One region of the Pseudorhizobium halotolerans genome, then DNA from elsewhere that is predicted to be linked to it. Evidence: predicted binding sites of a transcription regulator. Region 1 holds the regulator's gene; each other region holds the start of a gene.
What was found. Region 1 encodes LexA, which represses DNA repair genes until DNA is damaged. Its sites were predicted from a motif close to TGTTCNNNNTGTGTTCNG; they were not measured.

Region 1 (5,264 bases):
TTCTGCTGCCGAGCCTTGGATGCGGTTAACGATCCGCCAACGGACCGGAGCATGACCTGGATGTTGGTGCAACCGGCTTGCAGTTATGGATTGCATTTCGCCTGCCCTGGTTGCATTCTTCCTCCGGTGGGGCGGGTGGACGCGGATGCCGCAGCAGGGCCTACTTCGGGAGCAGTCCGAGCCGGGTGTGGTTTCCGCTCCCGCAGCGGCAGGCAGCGTCCGTGATACTGGCGAGAGGTCGGCGCCGGTCCTTGCCGATAGCCGGTTTCGAAGCCCGGCGTCGTTGAGCCTGGGCGACGTCGCGCGGTTGATGGAACGCCTTCCGGCGCAGGTGCGCAGGATGCTGGAGGAGGAAGTCGCCCATGGCCACGCCTTCCTGTTCGTGCCCGTGCTTGCCGGGGCCGGCGCGATTTTCTGGTTCACGCTTCCCCGCAATCCGCCGGCGCCGCTCCCGCTGGCGCTCTTGGTCGCGTTGGCGGTCGCCACGATCGTCGTCCAACACCGTTCCGGAAGGCTCCCGCTGCTTCTCTTTGCGCCGACGCTTGTTCTGGCGGGGATGGCCCTTGCGCAGTTCGAGACCTGGCGGCATGCCACCGTTATCCTCGACTCCCCCGTCACCACGACCATTTCTGGCGAGGTGCATCGTCGCGAGCCAGCGGGTGAGGGCCGGTGGCGCTACTTCATCCGTGTTCACCAGACGGAGCAGCCGACCCTCAGGCGACCGCCGCGCGACGTGATCCTTCTCGCCCGCGGCAAGCACCGGCCATTCGAGGCAGGCGATGCGGTTAGGGGGCGCGCACGCATGTCTCCGCCTTCCGGGCCTGCGCTGCCCGGCCTGAATGATTTTGCCTTCCGCTCCTTTCATGATGGCATCGGGGCGATCGGCTTCTTCTACGGTGCGCCACAGGCGGCAGTCCCTTCGCAGGCCGCAGCGCTGGACTGGGGCCGGGCACTCGAGAGATGGATCTTCTCCCTGCGCAGCATGATCGCGGACCGGATACGCAGCGTGCTGCCAGGAGACGCGGGTGCGTTCGCAGCAGCCATTGTCACCGATGAGAGACGTGCGATCTCCCGAGAAACGACGGAGGCCCTGCGCATCTCCGGCCTTGCCCATATCGTGGCGATCTCCGGGCTCAACATGGCGCTCGCGGCCGGTATCTTCTTCGTCGGACTGCGCAGTTGCCTCTGCCTGTTCACCGGCTTCGCCCAGGCGTGGCCGGTGAAGAAGATCGCCGCCACCGGGGCGCTGCTCATGGCCACTGCCTACTATCTCGTCTCCGGCTTTGCGGTCTCCGCAGAGCGAGCCTACCTGATGATGGCGGTGATGCTCATCGCCGTATGGTTCGACCGCGCGGCAATCAGCCTTCGCAATATCGCACTGGCGGCGCTCATCATGCTGGCGATGGCCCCTTCCGAGATCATGGGGCCGAGTTTCCAGATGTCATTCGCGGCGACGGCCGCGCTGGTCGCGGGTTATGCCTATTGGAGCCGGCGCGGCGCAGGGGAGGATCCCGAACCATCGATCTTCGCCCGCGGCAGGCTCGCGCCGGTGCTGACCGGCTGGCACTGGATGGCGGGGATTTTCGCCACCTCGCTGATCGGCGGCCTGTCGACGGCGATCTATTCGATGGAGCACTTTCACCGGCTTGCCGGCTATGGCCTGGCGGCCAACCTCGCCGTGATGCCGATCATCTCCTTCGTGGTCATGCCGGCTGGCCTGCTCGGTATGTTGTTGATGCCGCTCGGGCTCGACGCGCCCCTCCTGAAATTGATGGGTCTGGGGCTGGAGGCGGTCATCGCGGTCGCAAAGCACGTGGCTGCCTGGGGTGGAGACGTCGGCACCGGCCGGCAGCATCCCTGGTTCCTGTCGATCGCCTCGATCGGCTTCCTGATCGCCCTGTTGCGTACTCGGCTTAGGCTGGTCGGCGTGCCGATCATGGCGCTCGCCTTCGCGCTGAGCTCGCAGGCGAACCGATTGCCCCAACCTGATATTCTGATCTCCGACGACGGCGCGCTCGTAGCACTGCGGGGCAGCGTTCTTGCCACCAACCGTGCGCGCCCGCCAGCCTTCATCTTCGACCAGTGGCAGCGCGCCCTGCTGCTTCCCGAGCCCGTCGCTCCGGTCATGTCTCCGGCAAGTGACATTGGCATTGCGGCGGCAGGCGATCCTTCCGCGAAAGCCGCCCTGATCGACGAACAGCGTGACCGGATCCGGTCGGAAATGTCGTCGATGCTCGCTCTCGCCGCAGCTGATGCGGGTCGATTCCATTGCCTGCCCAAGCTGTGGTGCGTGGCGGTAGCCCATGAGGGCGGAGTCAGTATTGCCGTGGTCGAGGATCCGCGACTAGCAGGAAGCGCCTGCGATCTGGCGGCGCTGGTTGTCGCCCCTCGCGCGCGGTTCGACGAATGTCGCGCGGGTGCCGTGCTGCTGAACGCCGCAAGCCTGAGAAAGACTGGCGCGATCGAAATCTATCTGAACGGCAGTCCCGACCCGTCCCTGTGGCGGGTCAACGCGGCAAGTGCCGGAACCCGCCGTCCATGGACCAGCCACCGTCTCTATGACTGGCGAAATGACAGCTTCGACCAAACGCTTCCCTTAGCGCTGCTGCGAATGATCAGTGGTAGCGGCGGATGAGGCCGACGAGCTTTCCCTGAACCTTCACCCGATCGGCGGGAAGGATGCGAGTCTCATAGGCCGGGTTGGCAGCCTCCAGCGCGATCGAGGCACCGCGGCGGCGGAACCGCTTCAGCGTTGCCTCCTCGTCATCGACGAGAGCCACGACAATGTCTCCGGGGCTGGCCGTCTGGCCGTTGCGGATGATGACCGTATCCCCATCCAGGATCCCCGCCTCGATCATCGAGTCGCCCTTGACCTCCAGTGCATAGTGCTCGCCGGCGCCAAGCATTTCGACAGGAACCGCAATGTCGTGCGTATTGTTCTGGATCGCCGAGATCGGCACGCCCGCCGCGATACGTCCCATGACCGGCACGCTCGTGCTTGCGTTCTCGTTGCTTGCGGCGATCGGCGAGGGGGCCGGCGCCGGCTTCTGCTTGCCGAGGCTGCCCTCGATGACGCTCGGCGAGAAGCCGCGGCGCGGCTGCAGGCTGGTGCTGTAGGCTTCCGGCAGCTTTATGACCTCAAGTGCCCGCGCCCGATTGGGCAGCCGGCGGATGAAGCCGCGCTCCTCGAGCGCAGTGATCAGCCGGTGAATGCCCGACTTCGACGCCAGGTCGAGCGCATCCTTCATTTCGTCGAAGGACGGAGGCACGCCCGACTCCTTCATCCTCTCGTGAATGAAAAGAAGCAGTTCCTGCTGTTTGCGCGTGAGCATCCGGGTTCCCTGACGATGAAACAAATACGGAACAGACCATATATGTTCCGGGTGTGTTCCGCAAGGCTAAAGTTCCAGCTGCGTCGGCGTGCTTATGCCTTGGCTCCGTGACAGAGGCGGTGGTTGCTGTTATGGACATCGCGTCCGCCGCAGCCGGGTCCACGCGACGGAGCAGATGCCCGCTTGAAAGGAGTGCCGCCATGGACGTTAAGCCCAATCCCGAAGTTTTCGTGGGTGAAGGCCAGGGCCGCGTGTTGTTCTCCCAGCAGGCTCGCTTCTCGCTGATTGCCGGCCCCTGCCAGATGGAAAGCCGCGACCACGCCTTCATGATCGCCGGAAGGCTCAAGGAGCTCTGCGCCGAGCTCGGGATCGGCCTTGTCTACAAGTCCTCCTTCGACAAGGCGAACCGGACATCGTTGTCGGGTAAGCGCGGCATCGGCCTGGACAGCGCGATGGAAATCTTTGCCGACCTCAAGAGGGAATTCGGCTTCCCGGTTCTCACCGACATTCACACGGAAGAACAGTGCGCACTGGTCGCGCCCACGGTCGATATCCTGCAGATACCCGCCTTCCTTTGCCGCCAGACCGATCTGCTGATCGCCGCCGCGAAGACCGGTCGCGCCATCAACGTTAAGAAGGGCCAGTTCCTAGCGCCCTGGGACATGAAGAACGTCCAGGCTAAATTCACGGCAAGCGGCAATCCGAACGTGCTTCTCTGCGAGCGTGGCGCCTCCTTCGGCTACAATACGCTCGTCTCCGACATGCGTTCGCTGCCGATCATGGCCGCGATGGGCTCGCCGGTGGTCTTCGATGCAACGCATTCCGTGCAGCAGCCCGGCGGGCAGGGCGGTTCATCCGGTGGCCAGCGTGAGTTCGTCGAGACGCTCGCCCGCGCAGCCGTCGCTGTCGGCGTTGCCGGCCTGTTCATCGAGACGCACGAGGACCCGGACAATGCGCCCTCCGATGGCCCCAACATGGTTCATCTGAAGGACATGCGACGGCTCCTGGAAAAGCTTCTGGCCTTCGATGCCGTGGCCAAGGCCGCCTAGGCGCCGCAGCGGGAGCCGGATTGTAATTCGCCTGTCATCGATTAAGAGACATTGTCGATGACCGCAGGGCATTGGGTTTACCTCAGGGAGAGATCATGACCGCCATTACCGATATCATCGCACGCGAAATCCTCGACAGCCGCGGCAATCCGACTGTGGAGGTCGATGTCTACCTGGAGGATGGCAGCATGGGCCGCGCGGCTGTCCCCTCGGGTGCTTCCACCGGGGCCCACGAGGCGGTGGAACTGCGCGATGGCGGCAAGCGCTATGGTGGCAAGGGCGTTGAGAAGGCGGTCGAGGCGGTCAATACCGAGATCTTCGATGCCATTGGCGGCTTCGATGCCGAAAGCCAGATCCACATCGACAAGACTTTGATCGCACTCGATGGCACACCCAACAAGTCGCGCCTCGGCGCCAATGCCATCCTGGGCGTCTCGCTCGCCGTCGCCAAGGCAGCAGCTGATTCCTCCGGCCTGCCGCTCTACCGCTATGTCGGGGGCGCCGGCGCACACGTCCTGCCGGTACCGATGATGAACATCATCAACGGCGGCGCCCATGCCGACAATCCGATCGACTTCCAGGAATTCATGATCATGCCGGTTGGCGCGGAGAGCCTTCGCGATGCGGTTCGTATCGGTGCGGAAGTCTTCCACGTCCTGAAGAAGGAACTCGCCTCCCAGGGCCACAACACCAATGTCGGCGACGAAGGTGGCTTTGCCCCCGGCCTGAAGAGCGCACCGGAAGCCCTCGACTTCATCATGCGCTCGGTGGAAAAGGCCGGCTACAAGCCCGGTGACGATGTATGCCTCGCACTGGATTGCGCCTCGACTGAATTCTTCAAGGACGGCAAGTACGCCATGGAAGGCGAGGGCCGCACGTTGGA
Region 2 (5,264 bases), on a different contig from region 1:
CCGGATCCAGCTATCGGCTCGAGAGCTTTGATTGCGACGACTTCATTCATCGAAGGCCGCCTTTATCATTCCCGCCGTTAGGCCGTGCGGACGCTGGATTTTTATCTCAATGTTGCAGCCAAGCTGGACGAGCCAGCGAATTAATTGGTCGGTGCTCACGCTGTCGCTGCGGCCGGAGAGAATTTTCGAGAGGGTTGGCTGATCTGTCGAGCAGAGTTTTGCAGTCCGCGTTTGACTCAACCCCGTTTCTGCGATGACTCGGCTCAAGATCAGTCGCAGATCAGTCCGCAGCGCATGTGGCACGTCGGAGGACGTGACGCTGGAAACGCTGCTGTTGCATAGGCCGCCCATACGCCAACCTCTAGATGATTCGCCATTTCGCAATATGGAAAATATTCCATGGGATCAGCAAGAGGAGGGCGGCCGCAAGACATCAGGTATCACAACTTAATTAGCGCCGTTGGGGCCGACGCGGGAAGATGTATGGTTGCCTAAGTGGAGATTGTTCGGTGAAAATCGCCCAGATTCTGTCCCGGAAGTCTAGAATATACAGCATTCGCTAATGAAAGACCAAAGATCGGCGTCAGACTTGGAAGAAAAGCGGTTGAGGGAGCGTATAATGCCGAAAGATAGATTCACGTCCTATCATGACCTTCTGAAGGTCTACACGCGTGGTAAAGATTTCTCGGTGTCAACGCGAGTTGGAGCAAACCGCCCCGATGTCCTGATCATGGCACCCCATGGTGGCAAAATCGAGATGCGAACCGCTGAGATCGCGGACGCAGCGGCCGCCGAAGACTACTCCTGTTACATGTTTGAAGCGAAATTGCCTTCAAACAATCGATACGAAATGCATATCGCCTCAGAGAGATACGACGTTCCCGATGCGTTAGACGCGGTCAAGACGGCAAAAGTCGTCATTGCTTTGCATGGACGAGTTGACGACGAGGACGCCTCAAGAATCTGGATGGGCGGGCTTGATGCCGAGGTATGCAAATCAATCGGCGACGCATTGGAAAACGCGGGGTTTCCGGTTCTCTATGACCCGCCGAGATTTAAGGGCACCCACCCTAGCAATATCTGTAACCGCGGCACCACCAAGGCAGGCGTGCAGCTAGAAATTCCGCTATCGCTTCGACAAGCTTTCAAGAAGGACGCTGCTTACGAGAAGGTGCTGGTCTCAACGCTGAGATCAGCGATTGCCGGCTCTCACACGGAGCCAACTTCACTTGCGGCTAAAGCTTAGAAGTTTTGATTCCCCCTGAAACTCGCTCCAGCCTTTCATCGAAGGTCTGAGCCATGATCCACGTTCCCGGTTGCTCAGCTGAAATAATTGCATTAGCCGACCTGCTCCACCGTCAGCGTGCCTGCGGCAAGCGGCTTGATCAGCGATTGGGCTGAGACGGTCGGATCGAGCCAGTCTGCCCATGTGCCGCGTTCCAGGATGGCAATCTGACGGTCGTGGTACGGCGCGATGTCCGGTCCCGGCTCCATCGTCAGCATGGTGAAGGCTTGCCCGACCTCCGGCGTTTCGCGCCAGATGCCGGCAATGCAGAAGATCGGTTCGTCCTTCTTGGTGAACAGCCACTTGTCCTTGCGCTTCTTCTTCGGATCCTTTGGGTCGGTGAACTCGTAAAAGCCGTCAGCAATGATCAGGCAGCGATTGGAACTGAACTCTCGCCCCTCCGACCGGAAATTGTACACCGGCCGTTTGTTCGGCCCAGGCCAGCTCCAGCGCCGCTGCACGAGCTCGGCCTTATCCCGTGCGCCGTCGATCGTTCTGACGATCGGCCCGACATCGGTGATCTTGATGTCCTCGCGCGCTTCGAGGTTCGGTATGCCTTCACCAAAGCGGATCTTAATCTTCAGATCGGCGAAGTCCTTTGCGATAGAAGCAGCATCCACCATCAGCCGATAATCATTGCACATGCGTACTCCGTCTCAGGTCTGGTTGTCTCTCAATGGTGTTCCTGATATGTTCTATCTATGCCGAGCGCAAAGGTTTTCCAGTCCGACGCCCCGCTTGATGAGCGCCGCGTGATCATAAGGTGCCATGACGGCGATGTAGAGATGGTGGAGCTGCCGTGGGGCCTGCGTCCACGCGACGGCGGTGCGCGCGCCGTGAACGTTGTTCGATCGGAAGGGAAGATGTTTCCGACCCACCGCTGCCTGGTACCGGCCTCGGAGTTTCGCCATAGGAGCTTCAGCTTTTCCCTCGCCAATGGTGACTGGTTCTACTTCGCGGGGATTTGGCGGCCGGCGATCAACGACTGGCCTGAGGCATATGCCATCCTGACGATCGAGCCGAATGCCGATCTCGCGCCGTTTCACGACCGACAGATGGCGGTGCTGACACGAGATCAACGCATGGGCTGGCTCGACGGGCTTGTGCCCGAGGATGAAATCCTTCGCCCGCTGCCGGCGGGGACATTCCGGGTCAAGCGCCACTCGATCGATCCTGTCCAGGCAACGCTGGCGGTCTAAAGCGCCAACCGCAACTGCGGCGCCACTTCGGAGGTCTGCCGTTCCAATGATGACAGCATGACGCCAAGCAGACGGATTCCCCTGCGCGGCGGAAAGATCGGCGCGAGAAGCAGGCCGATCACCTCCTCGAGATCGCCGATCGTTTGCAGAGGTGCCGTAACGGTCTTGCTGCGGGTGATCTGGCTGAAGTCGGCATACTTGACCTTGAGCGTTACCGTCTTGGCGCCGATCTCATTGGCCTCGCAATAGCTCCAGACTTTCTCGATCAGCGGCTGAAGACCTTCGCGCGCCGGCTCAAAGGAGTGGATATCCTCGGAGAACGTGTCTTCCGCGCCGACGGATTTCCGCACCCGGTTCGGCTTGACCTGGCGATTGTCGATGCCGCGGGCAATTCCATAAAAATATGGTCCCGACTTCCCGAAGTGTTCGACCAGGAACTCGAGCGTCTTCTCCTTGAGGTCTGCGCCCGTCTCGATCTCGAGCCTATGCATCTTTTCGGCCGTTGCGGGGCCCACGCCATGGAATTTCTTGACGGGGAGGGCCTCGACGAAGGCCGGCCCGTTCTTCGGCGTAATGACAGCCTGACCATTGGGCTTGTTGAGGTCGGATGCCATCTTGGCGAGGAACTTGTTGTAGGAAATCCCGGCCGACGCATTGAGGCCGGTGACCCGCTTGATCTTCGCCCGAATTTCCGCGGCGATCTCGGTGGCGATCTCCATACCCTTCAGGTTTTCGGTGACGTCGAGATAGGCCTCGTCGAGCGACAGTGGCTCGATCATCGGCGTGTATTCGGCAAAGATCGAGCGGATCTGCAACGAGACGGCCTTGTAGACGTCGAACCGCGGCCTAACGAAGATGAGGTCGGGGCATTTGCGCTTCGCGGTCACCGAAGGCATCGCCGAATGAACACCGAACTTCCGTGCCTCGTAGCTGGCGGCCGCCACCACACCGCGGGCGGCAGGATAGCCGACGGCAACCGGCAGACCGCGTAGCTCGGGATTGTCGCGCTGTTCGACCGATGCGTAGAACGCGTCCATATCCACATGCACGATCTTGCGCAGCCGCTCGCTGCCTTCGTCGTTTGTCATGGCCTAGCTTTCGTCACGACCATCTGTATCGCCTAGACATGGGAAGTGTGCGTGGCATTTGTCACCCTCCGGCGTTTGCATGTGCTCGCAGCCCATCGCCATGCGCCGGCGTATTGCCGCGAAGCTTACACCGGCACCAAATGCTTTCACCAACTGCTTGCGCTCAAGCGCGCAGTGGCGATGACATCGGCGACAGATGAATTCAAGGACCGGCTCGTGTTGATCCTTCAGTCTCGGACCCAGATCGTTCACAGGCTGCCGTCGGCGCATGCGAAAAAATTCCCATTCCTGCCATCGAATTGAATCCATTCACGGAATTCTTCGATGCGCACTCTCGCTCAACTTCCGCGCGCCACATGCGCATTGACTCATTTTCGCTTTGAGAACAAATACAGAACATAATTCACCATCTCAAGCCGAAAACGGGTTGCCGTAAAGGAGATCATGACCGCAGCCGTCGCCACTTCGAACCCCGTCCTCGACGCGTTGCGCGAGAAAATCGCCAGCCTGGAAGGGGGCACCCTGCGCAATCGAAGCGTTTTGCCGTTCGGAGTCCCGGAGATCGATGCGCAGCTGCCGGGAGGTGGGCTCGCCTATGGCGCGCTGCACGAAATGGCCGGCGGTGGCAACGGCGCGATCGACGGGGCGGCCGCGGCCCTCTTCATCGGCGGCATCGCCGCCCGCACCTCCGGCAAAGTGGTGTGGTGCCTAACGCGCTTCGATCTCTTCTTCCCGGCGCTGGCCCAGGTCGGGCTTCATCCCGACCGGGTCATCTTCGTCGAATGCGACAGGGAAGAAACGGTGCTCGCAAGCTTCGAGGAGGCCTTGCGCTATGGCGGGCTAGGCGCCGTTGTCGCCGAACTGGTGCGCCTGCCGATGACTGCATCGCGCCGGCTGCAGCTTGCGGCGGAGAAGTCGGGGACATTGGGCCTGGTGATCCGCCGATGGCGCCGCCAGACGGAGGCCTCGGACTTCGGCATGCCGACCGCGGCGGCAACCCGCTGGCGGATCTCGGTGCTGCCGTCCGAGCCGCTGCCCGTACCGGGTGTCGGGCGGGCGCGATGGCTGGTGGAACTGATGCGGGTCCGGGCAGGGGAGGGAGGAGAATTTATTATCGGAGCATGCGATGGCCAGGGTCGTATCTGTCTTTCTTCCGACACTGCCGACCGACCGGATCAGGCGAGCCGATCCTTCGCTATCGGTTGAAACACCGCTGGTGGTGATCGCCAGGAGCGGCTCGAAGCGGTGGGTTGCGGCGGCCGATGGGGCAGCTCTCAAACTCGGCCTCCGCGTTGCCATGCCGGCCGCCAAGGCGCAGGCGCTGGTTCAGGGCCTGGTGATGATCGATGCCGATCCGGCGGCTGATCTCGCGACGCTGGAACGGCTGACGCTCTGGGCCTTGTCGCAATATTCTCCGGTTGTCGCGATGGATCCTCCCGATGGTATCGTCATGGATACCGAAGGCGCCGATCATCTTCAGGGCGGCGAGGAACTGATGCTGTCGGGCCTCGTCAATCGCTTCCGCGGCCGAGGTCTCGCTGCCCGTGCGGCAATCGCCGATACCTGGGGGGCCGCGCATGCGCTTGCCCGGACCACAGATCGTGAGACGGTAATCGTCGGGCGCGGCGAGACCGCCAGGGCCGTGAACCGGCTGCCACTGTCGTCTCTGCGGCTGCCGGCGGAAACTGTTCA
Region 3 (5,264 bases), on a different contig from region 1:
GATGGACTGCGTCGTCTGCTGCAAGCCAGAGGCTTCGAGGCCCCGGCCGTCGCCATCCATCTCGAAAAGAACCTGCCGGTCGCATCCGGGATCGGTGGCGGTTCCGCTGACGCGGCAGCGACGCTGAGAGGGCTCTTGCGGCTCTGGAGCGCAGGCGGCGTCGGCACTGACGAGATCGAGGCCCTGGCGCTGTCGATCGGGGCGGACGTCCCCATGTGCCTGGCAGGCAGACCTTTGATCGCAAGCGGCATAGGCGAGAAGCTGTCGCCTTTGACGGCCATGCCGCGCTTTGCCATGGCGCTCGCCAATCCTCTGCGAGGCATCTCCACGCCGGAGGTGTTCTCTCGCCTCGCGTCCAGCCAGAACCCGGGGCTGGTCTTGAATGATCCATGCGACTGGATATCGAGCCTCGCGGCCGCGCGGAATGACCTCCAGGGTCCTGCCAGCGAACTGGTGCCGGAGATTGGGGAACTATGCGATCTCCTGCGAAGCCGAGGTGCGGTGCTGACGCGCATGTCAGGATCCGGCGCCACGTGCTTCGGTATATTCGATTCCCGGCCAAGCGCCGATCACGCCGTGGGCATGTTGCAGGCCGCAATGCCCGACTGGTACTTTGCCTCGACAGAAACCATTGCCGGATCGTGACATGAACCGTATCGACGAGAGCCGTCCCTTCATCCCCGTCGGCATTGCCGTCCTGACCGTCTCCGATACCCGCACGCCGAATGACGACCGTTCCGGGGATACACTCGTCGCCCGGATCGAGAAGGCTGGGCACGTGTTGAAGGCCCGCGCCATCGTCACCGACGACAAGGAGAAGATCGCCGCCCAGGTGCGCACATGGGCGCTCGATCCCCAGATCGACGTCGTCATCACGACCGGCGGAACCGGATTTACGGGGCGGGATGTCACGCCGGAGGCGCTGGAGCCCCTGTTCGAGAAGCGGATGGATGGCTTTTCGGAAGTGTTTCACCGCATTTCCTATGACAAGATCGGGACCTCGACCATCCAGTCCAGGGCCACCGGCGGGGTGGCGAACGCCACCTTCATCTTTGTCCTGCCAGGGTCGCCCGGTGCTTGCAAGGACGCCTGGGACGGCATCCTGGAGGCCCAGCTCGACTACAGGCACATGCCCTGCAACTTCATAGAGATCATGCCGCGCCTCGACGAGCACCTGAAGCGAGGGGCCGGCTGAGGCTCAACCCGCCGCACGCAGCGAGCGGGCGGGAATCAGTTCGCTGGACAGCCTGACCGCCTTGAGCCCGTTCACCAGAGCTTTGACGTCCATTCCTGGCGCGACGTTGCTCAGCGCCTGCCGCTTCGTCAGCAGGACGCCGTGCTCGAGCGGCTGCGCCCTCCCGACGAGTCGCTTCAGGAACGGACGGCGGCAATGGCGGGCAAGGGAGAAGCGGGCTGGCCTGCTGCCCGACGCGATGTACTCCATCACCTCGTCGATCCATCCCTTCTGCAGACGCGCACCCGGCTCGATGAAGAGCAACCATTCACCTCGGGCAGCCAGCAGGACATCGGAAAGAACCCACTCGCGGTAAAACCTGCATCCCGCCGCATCGGCGACCCTTGCCGAGCCGTCGGAGGACCCTAGATCGAGGACTGCTACATCGCTGACAAGCCCCTCCACCGCACCCGAAACCAGACCGGAAAGGGTCTGGGCGAGTTCGGCTTCATGGTCCCTGCATTCCATCAAGACAGTCAGCATGGACTGCTTCTATCGTATCATCATCGTCTTTTCCACATCCACTCCTCCAAGTTTGTTCTTGCATTGTTCTCATTTCTGCCTTAGGAATTTAATCAGGCGGGCAAGCAGAAAGGCCCTTCGGAGCGTCACATGAATGAGCTGACCCATCTGCGGCAGGATGCCTTCGCACCTGCCCATACGGCAGATATTGCCGATTGCCTGGTGAAATCCTCAGGCCTTCGCATCGAGATCGACCGGCGGCGCGGCCGCGGCGCCGGGCTGAATCCGAGCGGCCGGTTCGAGCAGGAACGGCGCGAGGCGTTCGACGACGGGTGGCAGTCGCTTGAGGAACTGGCACCGTTCACGACGGACGTGCAGGTGGAAAAGCCCCGCACGGCAATCACGCGGAACGATTCACCCGATATCTCCTTCGACCGCTCCATCAATCCCTATCGCGGTTGCGAGCACGGCTGCATCTATTGCTTTGCACGCCCGACCCACAGCTTCATGGGATTGTCCGCCGGGCTGGACTTCGAGGCGAAGCTCTTCGCCAAGCCGGACGTGCCGAAGCTACTGGAGCGCGAGCTCAGCCGCCCGGACTACAAGGTCCGCGCCATCGCAATCGGCACGAATACCGATCCCTACCAGCCGATCGAGCGCGAATGGCGGATCATGCGTCAGATCCTGGAGGTTCTTCACAAGGCCAATCATCCGGTTGCGATCGTCACGAAGTCCGCGCTAATCGCGCGCGACCTCGACATCCTCTCGGACATGGCCGCGAAAGGATTGGCGAAGGTCGGCATTTCAGTCACCACCCTCGACAGGAAGCTGGCGCGGACGATGGAGCCACGCGCATCGACGCCCACCAAGCGTCTAGAGGCGATCAGGGCATTGAACGATGCGGGTGTTCCGACCGCCGTCATGGTTGCTCCGATCATTCCGGCGCTGAACGACCACGAGATCGAGCGCATCCTGGACGCGGGGCACGCGGCGGGTGCCCGGGAAGCGAGCTACGTCCTTCTGCGCCTGCCGTTGGAGGTAAGCCCGCTGTTTCGCGACTGGCTGCTTCGCAACTATCCCGACCGCTACCGGCACGTCATGTCGCTGGTGCGCTCGATGCGCGGCGGCAAGGATTACGACGCCGACTTTGGCAAGCGGATGAAGGGCTCCGGCCCCTATGCGTGGCAAATTGGTCGCCGGTTCGACATGACGACGAAGCGGCTCGGCATGGGGCGTCGTGGCCTGCCGCTACGCGATGATCTCTTCATCCGCCCGGATGGAGGTGGGATCCAGCTGTCGCTGCTCTGACGAACGAAGGTTCTTGATTGCTCCAGATTTCGGTGCGGATGCCGCCTCCTCCGTATCCGAAACACCCCGGCCCCGCCTCCCCGTGGCGGGACAGTGTGCCGCATCACACCGGCCGGGGCTTGCAGGAGGTCGGGTGGGCGTGCGAGTCTGCCGCCATGTTGGCTCGCACGTCCCCCGATTCTCCGATGCTGTTCGATGACGTCCCGCTCGTCCCGGACTTCAGCCTGGAACTTGTCGCCCGCAATGCCGGCCACTGGCCAGTGGCAGGAACGGACGAAGCCGGCCGCGGCCCATTGGCAGGCCCTGTTGTCGCAGCAGCCGTCATCCTCGATCCCAACAACATTCCCGACGGTCTCAATGATTCCAAGCAGCTGACCGCTGCGCGGCGCGAGGAACTCTTTGAAGCGATCATGGCCACTGCCGATGTCTCGATCGCCGCTTCGGGACCCCGGCACATCGACGAGCGAAACATCCTGCGCGCGAGCCTTGATGCGATGCGCCGGGCCGTGGCCGGCCTTTCGATCCTACCGGCCTATGTTCTTGCAGACGGTCGGGACGTACCACAGGGTCTCTGCTGCCCCGGACGTGCAGTCATCCAGGGGGATGCCCGATCGGTATCGATCGCAGCCGCGTCGATCATCGCCAAGGTCACGCGAGACCGGATGATGACGCGGGCACACCAGGTTTTCCCGCTCTACGGGTTCAACAGCCATGCCGGCTATGCGACGCCACAGCATCGCGCGGGGATCGAAGCCCACGGACCCTGCCTGCTGCACAGGATGAGCTTCCGCCCCCTCCGCAAGGATGAGGCTGCGGACTAGCCTGCCCAGACAGAGCAACGAAAAAGGGCCGCGCAATGCACGGCCCTTTTTCGATTCAGCTACCGATAGTCAGTTCAGTCGCGACTGGACTTTTCCGAGCGAGTCTTTGAACAGCGTTTCCTGCGTACCGGCATCGGCCTTGCTCGCAATCACCTTTTCAGCAGCGGCAATTGCGAGATCGACGGCAGCGGAGCGAACTGCAGCAATGGCGTCAGCCTCGGCCTGCCTGATCTTCTGCTCCGACAGGGCATTGCGGCGGGCAACAAATTCCTCCGTCTTCTGTTTGGCCTCTTCGGTCAGCATGGCTGCTTCCCGTTCAGCGGCAGCGACGATCTGAGCGGCGTCGGCCTCGGCTTCCTTGCGCTTGCGCTGGTATTCGGCCAGAAGCTGCTGCGCTTCCTCGCGAAGGCGCTTGGCTTCGGCAAGCTCGTTGCGGATGTTCTCCGCGCGCTCGTCGAGCGACTTTGCGAGCATTCCCGGAACCTTCAGGTAGGCCAGAAGCACGAAGAAGAGGATAAGGCCGACGAGGGCAAAGAAAGTAGCGTCGAAAGCCATGGATCAGGCCCCCTTCGGAGATGCTGCGGCAACGGCAGCCTTGATTTCATCGGCGTTGGCCTTGGCGCCGATCAACTGATCGACGATGGCTGATGCCGTTTCTTCGGCGATAGCTCCAACCTGGGCGAAGGCCTGAGCCTTGATGTCGCTGATGCGGGCTTCGGCGGCCGAGAGCTTCTCTGCAAGCTCTGCCTCGATGGCGGCGCGGTCGGCGGCAGCCTTTGTCTTGGCGGCCTCACGAGCCGTCTCGCCGATCGTGTGCGCCTTGGAGCGCGCCGCAGCGAGTTCGCTTTCATAGGTTTCGACAGCCGCATCGGCTTCCGACTTCAGGCGGGACGCCTCGTCGAGATCCTGGGCGATGCGGTCGTGGCGCTGCTCGAGAATTCCACCCAAGCGCGGCACGATAACCTTCTTCATCAGAAGGTAGAAGAGACCGAAGGTGATGACGAGCCAGAGAAGCTGCGACGGATAAGTCGAAGCATCGAAGGGCGGGAATACGCCCGTGGCATGCGCGTCGTCGTGAACGACACCGGTTTCCGTGTGCAGTTCGCCTGCAGGCGCTGCGCCCGGCGCTTCTTGCGTCTCTGTGGCTTCCGGCGCGGTCTGCGCAAATGCCGAAGTCACGAACATCATCACCTCCAGGTGGAATTCGAATGCGAAGGATCACGGCCATCGTCAGGACGGCCGTGATCCCGTAACCCGATGCCGCTATTAGACGGCGAACAGGAGAAGGAGAGCAACGAGCAGCGAGAAGATGCCCAGAGCTTCCGTAACGGCGAAGCCGAATACCAGACGGCCGAACTGGCTGTCAGCGGCGGACGGGTTGCGCAGGGCGCCCGACAGGTAGTTGCCGAAGATGTTGCCGAGACCGAGAGCCGTACCGG

Region 2: FN060_RS02930 (ImuA family protein) is a predicted target of LexA. The motif match lies at 3,954-3,971, and genes of this name have one in related genera.
Region 3: FN060_RS21985 (PA0069 family radical SAM protein) is a predicted target of LexA. The motif match lies at 1,771-1,788, and genes of this name have one in related genera.

The regions. Positions count from the first base shown of each region.
Region 1 is NZ_CABFWE030000005.1:463,316-468,579, forward strand. It holds gene FN060_RS07190 (ComEC/Rec2 family competence protein) at 146-2,635, shown strand; gene lexA (transcriptional repressor LexA) at 2,616-3,332, opposite strand; gene kdsA (3-deoxy-8-phosphooctulonate synthase) at 3,533-4,381, shown strand; gene eno (phosphopyruvate hydratase) at 4,477-5,264, shown strand, end outside.
Region 2 is NZ_CABFWE030000002.1:75,232-80,495, forward strand. It holds gene FN060_RS02895 (cysteine desulfurase family protein) at 1-50, opposite strand, end outside; gene FN060_RS23490 (XRE family transcriptional regulator) at 43-351, opposite strand; gene FN060_RS02905 (poly-gamma-glutamate hydrolase family protein) at 620-1,246, shown strand; gene FN060_RS02910 (SOS response-associated peptidase) at 1,339-1,929, opposite strand; gene FN060_RS02915 (SOS response-associated peptidase family protein) at 1,987-2,484, shown strand; gene dinB (DNA polymerase IV) at 2,481-3,572, opposite strand; gene FN060_RS23020 (hypothetical protein) at 3,576-3,842, opposite strand; gene FN060_RS02930 (ImuA family protein) at 4,017-4,778, shown strand; gene FN060_RS02935 (Y-family DNA polymerase) at 4,699-5,264, shown strand, end outside.
Region 3 is NZ_CABFWE030000016.1:347,029-352,292, reverse strand. It holds gene FN060_RS22000 (4-(cytidine 5'-diphospho)-2-C-methyl-D-erythritol kinase) at 1-645, shown strand, start outside; gene moaB (molybdenum cofactor biosynthesis protein B) at 647-1,195, shown strand; gene FN060_RS21990 (glycosyltransferase family protein) at 1,199-1,717, opposite strand; gene FN060_RS21985 (PA0069 family radical SAM protein) at 1,847-3,004, shown strand; gene FN060_RS21980 (ribonuclease HII) at 3,160-3,825, shown strand; gene FN060_RS21975 (F0F1 ATP synthase subunit B) at 3,895-4,380, opposite strand; gene FN060_RS21970 (F0F1 ATP synthase subunit B) at 4,384-5,010, opposite strand; gene FN060_RS21965 (F0F1 ATP synthase subunit C) at 5,092-5,264, opposite strand, start outside.